3 regions of the Hohaiivirga grylli genome follow, and region 3 is predicted to be linked to each of the others. Evidence: riboswitches for the same ligand, from Rfam matches in the RefSeq annotation. Region 3 holds a riboswitch; each other region holds the start of a gene.
The links. A riboswitch is a leader RNA that binds a small molecule or an ion and turns the genes downstream of it on or off. The one in region 3 is predicted to bind cobalamin.

Region 1 (3,727 bases), on a different contig from region 3:
ATCCCGGGGCCGGTCTTAGGTGGTTTGGCAATTGTTGTATTCGGTCTGATTGCAGCAACAGCCGGACGTATATGGGTTGAAAATAACGTGAGTTTTGCGAACCCACGCAACCTGATTACAGCAGCCGTTACGCTCATTCTTGGTGCAGGTAACTTTAAACTTGATGTTTTCGGGTTTGAGCTGGAAGGAATTGGTACTGCAACTTTTGGTGCAATCATCCTTTATCATATCTTGAATGGCTTCCAGAATAAAAAGGAAGAGCCGATTTTATAAGGTATTGTTTTTAAATGATATTCAGTAAATCGTGTGTGGCTTTTAGGCTTTAGCCGGTGACGCACGCTAATATCTGAAAAGCCTGCTCCTTGTGTGGGGCAGGCTTTTTTATTAACACTGTCTGATAAAGGTTGGCGAAAAAACTACTATTGTACTTGCGGTTACGGCGCATACCGTGACAATAATAACCTATAGTAGATGCTGCTGATTTAAGTTTTGGTAGTAAACTCTGTTTAAGAGCCTATAAAAGGGTTCACTTGAGGAGACGTACGCATGTCAACGGCAGATTTGGTTGTCCAACAGTTGCCATACCTCCGGCGTTATGCCAGAGCCCTGACCGGCAACCAGACGGCAGGCGATGCCTATGTTGCGGCGACGCTTGAAGCTCTGGTCAATGAACCACGCATCATTCATGAGAATGATACCGCGCAGGTGAAAGTAGAGCTGTTTCAGGTTTTCACACGCATCTGGAATTCTCTGGCTGTTAATGGCCATAGTGAACTTGCAGAGCGTGGTATTCCTGCTGAAGCACGCATTGCACAGATCACGCCACTTCCACGACAGGCTTTTCTGTTGTCATGCCTTGAAGGTTTTATGGAGCAGGATATTGCAACCATCCTTGCTCTCAGCAAGCAGGAAGTACGCCAGCTGGTTGATGAGGCGGGGCGCGAGCTTGCAGCTGATATGGCAACCGAGATTCTGATTATTGAAGATGAATCCGTTATTGCCATGGATCTTGAGCATCTGGTTGAAAGTCTCGGACACAGCGTTATCGGCGTTGCACGTACCAGAACAGAGGCCCTGAAGATTGTTGATCAAAAGCGCCCTGGGCTTATTCTTGCAGATATCCAGCTTGCCGATGGTTCTTCTGGCCTAGATGCTGTCAATGATATGCTGAAGACTTTTTCGGTTCCTGTTATATTCATTACAGCTTATCCAGAGCGCTTCCTGACAGGTGAGCGCCCTGAGCCAGCCTTCCTGATTGCCAAGCCATTCCAGCCGGTTAATGTGTCTGCTGTTATCAGTCAGGCTCTGTTCTTCCAGCAGGCAGCCAGACAGAAGAAGTCTGCTACTGCCTGAATTTAAAAGACATTTCATGCTCAAAGCCGTCGGATTTTCTGACGGCTTTTTTATTTGTCTGTTTGTATTGATGTCTACCTATTGACGTTTTTGTGGGTCGATATACTATATTTTGTGTTCGAGGTTCTTTCGATTCGAAATCGGGAGCTAAGAGGGAATATGGTGCATCTGCTTGCAGATAATGCCATAACTGCCCCCGCAACTGTGAACGGAGAGTTGTTATCCGCTTAAGCCACTGGGAAACCGGGAAGGCCGGATGATAGCAAAGACCCGTAAGTCAGGAGACCTGCCTTGAATGAAACTGTCCACGGGCGGGGTGTCCGGTGCGCTGTTCATTCAGGTGTTGATCACCTTTGAACGCTCCCCGAATTTTCGCCTTTCTTTAACTTCGGGGTGAAGTCGTATGCATGTATCATTTCTATCTTTTCTGAGCTGATCTGAAAGGCTGCTTCAAGGCGGTCTGGTAATATTAATCTCAGTCGACACCTTCATTAGCTGTCGAAACGGGTAGTCGTGTCTTCATGCCTTCATTCCCTTCCGGGAATACTAAAGTGACGATTACAATCTATTCAAAGCCTGCATGCGTACAGTGCACTGCAACAATCCGTGCTGTTGAACGTAAAGGGATCAATTATCAGGTCGTAGACATTTCTGAAGATGCAGATGCCTATGCCTATGTGCGCCAGCTTGGATATATGCAGGTCCCGGTTGTTGTTGCCGGACAGGATCATTGGGCTGGTTTCCAGCCAGACCGGATTGGGGCTCTCGCTTGAGGGGGCTGTGATGGGTCTTATTGTCTATTTTTCTTCTTCAACGCGAAATACCGAGCGTTTTGTCGAGCGACTGGGTCTGCCTGCACAGCGTATCCCTGTAAGCCCTGATGAGCCCATGCTCAAAGCCTCTGAACCCTATGTTCTTTTTGCCCCGACATATGCGGGTGGAGATGGGGAAGGGGCTGTTCACAAGCAGGTTATCCGTTTTCTGAATAATACGGAAAACCGGAGCCTGATCCGTGGGGTCATTTCATCGGGAAATACTAATTTTGGGAAGTACTACGCAGTTGCGGGAGATGTTGTCGCGGCCAAATGTAAGGTGCCGCTTCTCTATAGATTTGAGCTTCTGGGTACTGCCGAAGACGTCGTAAATGTCAGATCAGGATTGGAAAGATTTTGGCTACAATAGAATTAGAAAAGCCGCAGCAGGATGCGGAAGATAGCGCCTATGATTATCATGCGCTCAATGCCATGCTTAATCTCTATGGTGAGGATGGCAGCATTCAGTTTGATAAGGATGTTCTGGCAGCGCGGCAGTTTTTTCTGCAGCATGTTAATCAGAATACCGTTTTCTTTCATAATCTGAAAGAGAAGATCGGTTATCTGGTTGAGAAGGGATATTATGAAGCTGAAGTTCTCGACCAGTATTCTTTCAACTTTGTAAAAAGCCTGTTTGAAGAAGCTTATGAACGTAAGTTCCGTTTTCCGACATTCCTGGGCGCTTTCAAATATTACACCAGTTACACGCTGAAAACCTTTGACGGAAAGCGTTATCTTGAACGTTATGAAGATCGGGTTTGTATGGTTGCTCTGGCCTTGGCTCAGGGAAATGAGGGACTTGCACGCTCTATCATGAATGAGGTGATCTCCGGGCGTTTTCAGCCTGCAACGCCAACGTTCCTCAATGCCGGCAAGAAACAAAGAGGTGAACTGGTTTCATGCTTCCTGCTTCGTATTGAAGACAACATGGAATCCATCGGCCGGTCAATCAACTCCGCTCTACAGCTTTCCAAGCGTGGCGGTGGTGTTGCATTCATGCTGACAAATATTCGCGAAGCAGGGGCACCGATCAAGCAGATCGAAAACCAGTCTTCAGGTGTCCTCCCCATTATGAAGCTGCTGGAAGATGCTTTCTCATATGCAAACCAGCTTGGTGCGCGTCAGGGAGCCGGAGCTGTTTACCTGCATGCGCATCACCCGGATATTATGCGTTTTCTCGATACAAAGCGTGAAAATGCTGATGAGAAGATACGTATCAAAACGTTGTCCCTTGGTGTCGTCGTTCCGGATATCACGTTTGAACTCGCCAAGAACAATGAGGATATGTATCTGTTCTCGCCGTATGACGTAGAGCGGGTATATGGCGTGCCTTTCTCTGAGATTTCGATCAGTGAGAAATATCGTGAGATGGCGGATGATCCGCATATACGGAAGAAGAAAATCAAGGCCCGTGAGTTCTTTCAGGTTCTGGCCGAAATCCAGTTTGAATCCGGCTACCCTTACATCATGTTTGAAGACACGGTGAACCGCTCCAACCCGATTGAGGGGCGCGTTACAATGAGTAATCTCTGCTCGGAAATTCTTCAGGTCAATGAGGCCTC
Region 2 (3,727 bases), on a different contig from region 3:
AAAAGGCATAGCCACTCTGAGTAAGCAGAGTAAATTCAAGATGAGGGCCTTTTGAAGGAAGCTGTTGTGGACTGGGATAAAATCAGGGTTTTCTATAATGTTGCCGAGGCTGGCAGCTTTACCAAAGCAGGTGATGAGCTGGGCCTCAGTCAATCAGCTATCAGTCGTCAAATCAGCGCCCTCGAGCGTCATCTGAAAGCTCCTTTATTCCACAGGCATGCGCGTGGTCTTATCCTAACGGAACAGGGTGATATCCTGTATCGCGCAGCTCGTGATATGCGCATGCGTATCGAGACAACACAGGCTCGCCTCTTCGAAACCAGTGAAAAGCCATCAGGTACGCTCAAGGTCAATACAACTGTTACCTTAGGCTCATTCTGGCTGGCACAAAGAATATCGGAATTTACAGACCTCTATCCCGATGTTCACATAGAACTCATCCTGACCAATGAAGAGCTGGATTTATCCATGCGTGAGGCTGATGTTGCCATTCGCATGCGCCGCCCGGCCCAGCCTGATCTGATTCAGAGACGCCTCTTCACCATTCACTATCACACCTATGCTTCACCGGATTACATAAAGAAGTTTGGTGAACCTAAAACAATTTCTGACATTGATGAGCATCGACTTGTCTCATTTGGTGGTGATGAGCCTTCTCACATCCTTGCTGTTCACTGGCTCGCAACAGCCGGAAGAGATATCAATAATCCGCGTCCCTGCCACTTACTTGTAAACAACATTCTTGCCTTGAAAAACGCGATTAAAACGGGAACAGGCATTGGCGCCCTCCCCGATTACGCTGTTGGACAAGACCCAGATCTTGTCCAGGTTCTGCGTGATGTTGAGATGCCATCTCTTGATAGCTATCTGGTTTATGCAGAAGAAATGAAATCGGTTGCCCGTGTTCAGGCCTTCCGGGACTTCCTCGTTACCAAAGCTCAACGCTGGTCCTTCTGATCAACACAGATTGCACCATCTAAGCAGTTCCCTCTGCTGGTTAAATGCGTTAGTGTATTTTTCGTAACAGGCCCCTAAGGGATAATAGGGAACCGGGTGCAATTCCCGGGCTGCCCCCGCAACTGTAAATGGCGAGCCTTACGCCTCATGCCACTGGAGTAATCCGGGAAGGCAGCGTAATCAGCAAAGACCCATGAAGTCAGGAGACCTGCCCGTTACATCGTCCTTCAAGCAACCGGGTGGGTTGGTTGATCGGGTGCTCCCGGGTGACGATATCGATGTAACCACGCGGGCAGAAAATGAAATTAACGACCCCCCCATTGAGACTTCAACAGATCAGCATAGGCCAAATCAACCAATGCTAAGATTTCTCGCGGCGCTCACAGTTACCTTTTCCTGCCTGATAACTGCAAATACCGGACACGCAGAACCGAAGCGTATTGTTTCGCTCAATCCCTGTCTGGATACTGTTTTAATATATGTTGCAGATCGGGAGCAAATTGCGGCCCTCAGTCACTATGGCAGAGATCCGGAATCTTCAACAATCTCTGAGATTGCTAAAGACCTGCCATATGTTTCCGATAGCGCAGAAGAAATTCTCAGCTTAAAGCCAGACCTTATTCTCTCCGCTGGCCATTCTTCACCTGCAACACGCAAGGCCCTTGAACAAATGGGCTTGCCGAGTCAGATGTTCACTGTTCCCAATACACTGCAGGATAACTATGAGCAGATCAGACGTATTGCCTCTCTTGTCGGGCATCCTGATCGCGGCGAGGCATTAATCAGTACAATAGATACAGCCATAAACCAGATGCGCCCGGCATCAGCTGCAACCAGATATAAAACCTTGATTTTGCAATCCAGTGGTCTTGTCGCTGGCTCTGGGACATTAATTGATGAAATGATGACAATAGCTGGTCTTGATAATGCAGCCAGTCAATACGGCATCTCTCAATGGGGAACGGTCAGTCTTGAGCAATTAATAGCTGATCCTCCGCAATTACTGCTAATGGATATGGAAAACAATACGAAGCCGACATGGGCAGACCGTATTCTACATCATCCGGCTTTAACGAACCCAAAAGTCAGCATGAAACGTGCACCTATTCCGCAACCATTTTTGTATTGTGGTGGCCCGGTTATCATAAAAACGGCCGAGGCCCTTAAGAAAGCAAGAGATATAATGGAGAAAACACCATGATCATCAGGCAAAGAAGCCTTCTGATCGGGCTGACACTTATTCTGGTTATTCTTGCTGCCATAAGCTTAAGTGCCGGGAGAATATGGATACCGGCAGAGGTATGGTGGAACCATCTGTTCTCAAATACTGCCTATGATCCACGCTGGGCCATCATATCGGAACTTCGCCTCCCACGGACCCTGCTGGGTATCATCATCGGTGGTGCTCTCGGTCTTATGGGGGCTGCCATGCAGGGCTACACACGCAACCCTCTGGCCGATCCCGCAATTCTAGGCATATCAGCAATGGCAGCCTTTGGTGCTGTCATGAGCCTCTATCTTGGCCTTGTCATCCAGAATAACTGGACACTGCCTGTCATGGCAATGTTGGGGGCTATTATCGGTGTCATTCTGTTACTTGCCTTATCCGGGCTCACATCTGGCGTCATCACCTTCATTCTGGCTGGCATCATCCTGAATACCGTTGCAACAGCTGGCGTATCTTTAGCTCTTAATCTGGCACCCAATCCATGGGCTGTCAGTCAGATTGTAAACTGGTTGATGGGGTCTCTTGCAGATCGCTCATTTGATGATCTCTATACCGCGTCACCATTCATTATTATTGGCTGTCTCATGTTGCTCTCCACCGGCAAAGCACTTGATGCTCTCACATTTGGTGAGTTGGGGGCCCGATCTCTTGGCATTAATCTCAAATCCACCCGCTGGATACTGGCTATCGGGGTTGGATTGGCAACCGGCGCAGGCGTTGCTGTTACCGGTGTGATTGGATTTATCGGCCTCATCACACCGCATCTGATGCGACCATTCGTTGGTGCGCGCCCAAGCAGGCTTTTACCTGCCAGTGCATTGGCCGGAGCTTGTGTTACTCTCGCAGCCGATATTCTCGTCCGGCTAATCCCATCTGTGGTTGAGATCAAGCTTGGCGTTGCCATGGCAATTCTAGGCGGTCCATTCTTTCTTGCACTACTGATTGCAATGCGTCGGAGGCTTACATGAGTACACTGTCTGCCTCTGGCTTATATGTCAGCCTTGGCCAGAAATCTGTTTTGAAAGATATTGATCTCACATTCAAATCAGGTCAGGTCACAGCCATTGTTGGCCCTAATGGCGCTGGAAAATCCACGCTTCTTACCTGTCTTTGCGGTCTGCGGGCACCAACAACAGGCCAAGTGTTCCTTGATCAGACACCGCTCCTGTCCATGAAATCGGCACACCGCGCGCAAAAGCTCGGCTTTCTCCAGCAAAATCCAGAGATTGCATGGGCTATTGATGTGCTCACAATGGTCAGTCTAGGGCGCACACCATATGCTGGTTTCAACAAACTGACAGCCGTTGATCATGCGGCTGTCAACAGAGCCATGGCACAGACAGATATGCTCCCCTTTGCTGATCGGGATGTGACAACCCTTTCTGGAGGTGAACGCGCACGTGCTATTCTGGCACGGGCTCTTGCCGGAGAACCGGAATGGCTTCTTGCAGATGAACCTTTTGACGGGCTGGATCCTCGCCATCAACTTGAAGCCGTCAAAATATTCCGTGAAATGGCTACTACAGAAAGTAAGGGTGTCAT
Region 3 (3,727 bases):
AACAGCGTTGGTGCCTTGGCACCTGTGCCAATACTGGCCCGAACGATTGTATCCGTTGCTGTGATGTCATATGCCGCGGTTGCGCGCCATGTATTAAACTGCTTGCCATCTTCTACCGCATCAATACGCCCACCCAAAGACAAGCTGAGATTCTTTATCGGAGAGATCTGGTGAATGGCATATACTGAATTGGTAACCTGATCATAGCTCGCTGTTTTCTTGCGCGCAGAAGGATAGGGCAGCACATCTTCGTGATGTGTCGTCATAAACTCTTTTTCAGTTTTGGCGCCAAAAGTGAAAGTCCCAAACTGGTCAAGTTTCAGGTCACCCTGATATTCCGCAGCAATACGCTTTCCGCGATAATAATCTTTAGCCCAGGATTTTTCAGGCGCGCCATACCCGTAGGAATAGAAGTCAATCGCTCTGTACCGACGATCGGTCACATTTCCTGAAATAGTGATCTGATTGGTCAGGCGCCCATTGAACATCAGATTTTTCAATCGCACATAGCCATCAAGCAGCCCTTGACGGGAACGTGATGGTGTATCCGGAAAATCGCCCCAGCCGGAATCATAATCGGATACGTTAAGTGAAGAATATCCGCCGATTTCCAGCTCTGTCGTATCATTTAAAGCGAAAACCAGACGACCATTCAGGCCGAGCTGTTTTGATGGGTCGCGCTCCAGCTTACGTGGAAAATCCTTTGTAATTCTTTTTATCCGGTAACCATAGCGGGAATAACCATCAGTGTCATACCCGCTCACGGAGAAAGCGTAGGATACAGGGCCATTGCTCCCAGAAACACTCGCCTTCAGACCTTTAGAGCCATAACTGCCACCTTCGGCAGAAACCGTTACGCGAGGTTTACCCTTACCGCGTTTGGTAATGATATTAATAACACCACCCATGGCATCGGAACCATAAAGTGCCGATTGCGGACCACGCAGAACCTCAATCCGTTCGATATCAACCGGCACAATACCGGAAAAGTCAAAACCACCACCTGTATCGGCCGGGTCGTTCATCCGGATACCGTCAATCAGAACAAGGGTATTCTTTGATTCCGCACCTCGGATACGAACAGATGTAACTGAACCCGGACCACCGGATGTATTGACATCAAGACCAGGTACACTGCGCAGAACACCCGATATGTCGTTCGAGACGTTTTTTGCGATTTCATCGGCTGTAATAACCGAAATAGCACTGCCAGAGTCTGAAATAGCAGTCGGAGAACGGGTCGCCGTAATTACGATTTCCGGCAACCTGTCATCAGCTAAAGCCGATTGCAAAGGAACGGATACGACAATTGTGGAGAGAGAAGCCGCCAGCAGGCGACGGGAAAAAGAAACCATCAAAGCCTCCAGCCCGCCCCGCCGGCGGACAATTCGAGTTGCATTTGACAATTGGCCGGTCTCCTGGCTTGCGGGTCATCATGAACATTCGCCTTCCAGACTTGCATACAGCATAATGCCGTCAGCCCGTGGCTTCTTGAATGTCATTCACCGCTTACAGTTGCGGGGGCAGCTGTGGAATTGGAAAAATCCGTACCACATTCCCGTTTCACCCCTATGCGATGGGGCACCAACGTCTGCCCCTCCAGTACAGACTGCGCCCAAGCTTGGCAAGTCTCGCCCACTATCATTTAAGACAACAAGCCATTTTTATGTGTAATCCTGAAGCTACTCCAGTTGTTATGATGACTGAAAATAAAGAGTCTCAGCAAAACAACTGCGGCACTTTCACCGCTTCTCACACAGGCATACGCGCAATTTCGAGAATCGCATCAAGATCAAGATGTGTTTCAAGATGCATCGCGAGCTCATCCAACGTCTGCTCGACAAGTGGCTCATAGGCAATGCCCGTCCAGGAAGACATATCACCTAGACGTGTCAGAAAACCTTGCCGGAAGGCATCCTGCGAGAACAGACCATGGATATATGTCCCCATGACCCGGCCTGTTGCAGAGGTTGCCCCTTCAGGGTCACCGGCAATCTGTAACATTGGACGTACGCAGTCTTCACCATCTGTACGGCCAAGGTGGATTTCATAACCGGTGACACTTTCACTAGAGGTACAGCAGAAACCGGAAACAGGCCGCACCGCTTTCTCAGAACCAAGCCATGTTTCAACCGCCAGAAGACCAAGACCATCGCAGGCTTTCAGATGGCTCTCAACACCATCCGGATCATGAATTTTCTGACCAAGCATCTGGTAGCCACCGCAAATGCCAAGTACATGACCTCCACGCCGGACATGAGCAAGCAGGTCGATATCCCATCCCTGCTCCCGGAAAAACGTCATATCGGCAATGGTTGCTTTGGTACCCGGCAGGATGACCAAGGTTGCATCCGCTGGCAGTGGCTGGCCCGGCGGTACCATTTGTAAAGAAACGGAAGGCTCAAGCTTCAATGGATCCAGATCATCAAAATTGGCAATGCGTGAGAGCATCGGCACGACAATCTTAATTGTAGCCTTTGCATCCTTACCCTGCTGTTCAAGATCAACGGCATCTTCAGCAGGTAGTTTACCTGCAGCATTAAACCACGGCACAACGCCAAGGGCTTTCCAGCCTGTTCTCTCTGCAATTGTCTGCTCCCCGGGTGAGAACAGTGAAACATCACCCCGAAATTTATTAATCAGAAACCCTTTGATCAGACGTCGATCAGTCTCATCCAGAACAGTATGCGTCCCAACAAGGCTGGCAATGACACCCCCACGATCAATATCACCAGCCAGAATAACCGGCACGCCCGCAGCAACCGCAAATCCCATATTGGCAATGTCTCGTTCTCGCAGGTTAGTTTCTGCCGGGCTTCCAGCTCCTTCAACCACTACAATATCCGCCACGTGAGACAATCTTTCAAAGCTCTCAAGCACAATCGGCAACAAGTCATCTCTACGCGACTGGAAAGAACGGGCTTCAAGGTTTCCGGCTCTTTGCCCATGGACAATAATCTGCGAACGTGAATCTGTTTCAGGCTTCAATAGAACCGGATTCATATCAACAGTTGCCGGTACTCTGGCAGCACGAGCCTGCAAAGCCTGCGCCCGGCCTATTTCACCACCCTCAACAGCCGCAGCATTATTAGACATATTCTGCGGTTTGAAAGGTCGAACGGTCAGTCCGCGTCGGACAAATGCACGACAGAGCCCGGCAACCAGAAGGGATTTGCCAACATTAGAGCCCGTTCCCTGCACTATGATTGCCATAGTATTTGATGTACACTTGCCGATAGACATTATGGGACTTTTCAATTCTGTTTATTTCAGCCGGATATCTGGCAGAGCGGATGGCTTCAGCAATAAGGGGAAGCCCGAAACCATCACAGCAGTACCATCACAGACTTGAGCAATTCTCTGGTTAAGCCAGCCCTGCCAATCACGGAAATCACGACCCATTGCTGTTTCGGGAACAATACCCAGTCCAACCTCATTTGACACCAGAACCAGTGAACATTGCGCCATCTGAACAGCAGACACCAACTCTGTAATAGCAACTTCCATATCTCTGTCAGCCAGCATGACATTCGTCAGCCAAAGCGTCAGGCAATCAACCATTACAACGTTTTGTGCCTGACTTTGTAAAATAGCCTGCGCCAGTTCCAGAGGGGCTTCAACCGTTTCCCAGTTCGCATCACGATCTGCCTGATGCGCGAGAATACGCTGCTGCATGTCTGCATCACGTGCTTCAGCTGTCACGATAATTGTTTTTGCTCTGCCACTC

Region 1: another riboswitch for cobalamin. It lies ahead of nrdH (glutaredoxin-like protein NrdH); the one in region 3 lies ahead of WJT86_RS02310 (TonB-dependent receptor plug domain-containing protein).
Region 2: another riboswitch for cobalamin. It lies ahead of WJT86_RS09385 (ABC transporter substrate-binding protein); the one in region 3 lies ahead of WJT86_RS02310 (TonB-dependent receptor plug domain-containing protein).

Annotation. Positions count from the first base shown of each region.
Region 1 covers NZ_JBBYXI010000002.1:9,682-13,408, forward strand. The annotation lists gene WJT86_RS04415 (solute carrier family 23 protein) at 1-273, shown strand, start outside; gene WJT86_RS04420 (response regulator) at 547-1,353, shown strand; cobalamin riboswitch at 1,458-1,661, shown strand; gene nrdH (glutaredoxin-like protein NrdH) at 1,905-2,126, shown strand; gene nrdI (class Ib ribonucleoside-diphosphate reductase assembly flavoprotein NrdI) at 2,137-2,535, shown strand; gene nrdE (class 1b ribonucleoside-diphosphate reductase subunit alpha) at 2,523-3,727, shown strand, end outside.
Region 2 covers NZ_JBBYXI010000003.1:261,192-264,918, reverse strand. The annotation lists gene WJT86_RS09390 (LysR family transcriptional regulator) at 67-957, shown strand; cobalamin riboswitch at 1,009-1,187, shown strand; gene WJT86_RS09385 (ABC transporter substrate-binding protein) at 1,151-2,158, shown strand; gene WJT86_RS09380 (FecCD family ABC transporter permease) at 2,155-3,153, shown strand; gene WJT86_RS09375 (ABC transporter ATP-binding protein) at 3,150-3,727, shown strand, end outside.
Region 3 covers NZ_JBBYXI010000001.1:537,406-541,132, reverse strand. The annotation lists gene WJT86_RS02310 (TonB-dependent receptor plug domain-containing protein) at 1-1,355, opposite strand, end outside; cobalamin riboswitch at 1,395-1,604, opposite strand; gene WJT86_RS02305 (cobyric acid synthase) at 1,753-3,243, opposite strand; gene cobU (bifunctional adenosylcobinamide kinase/adenosylcobinamide-phosphate guanylyltransferase) at 3,265-3,727, opposite strand, start outside.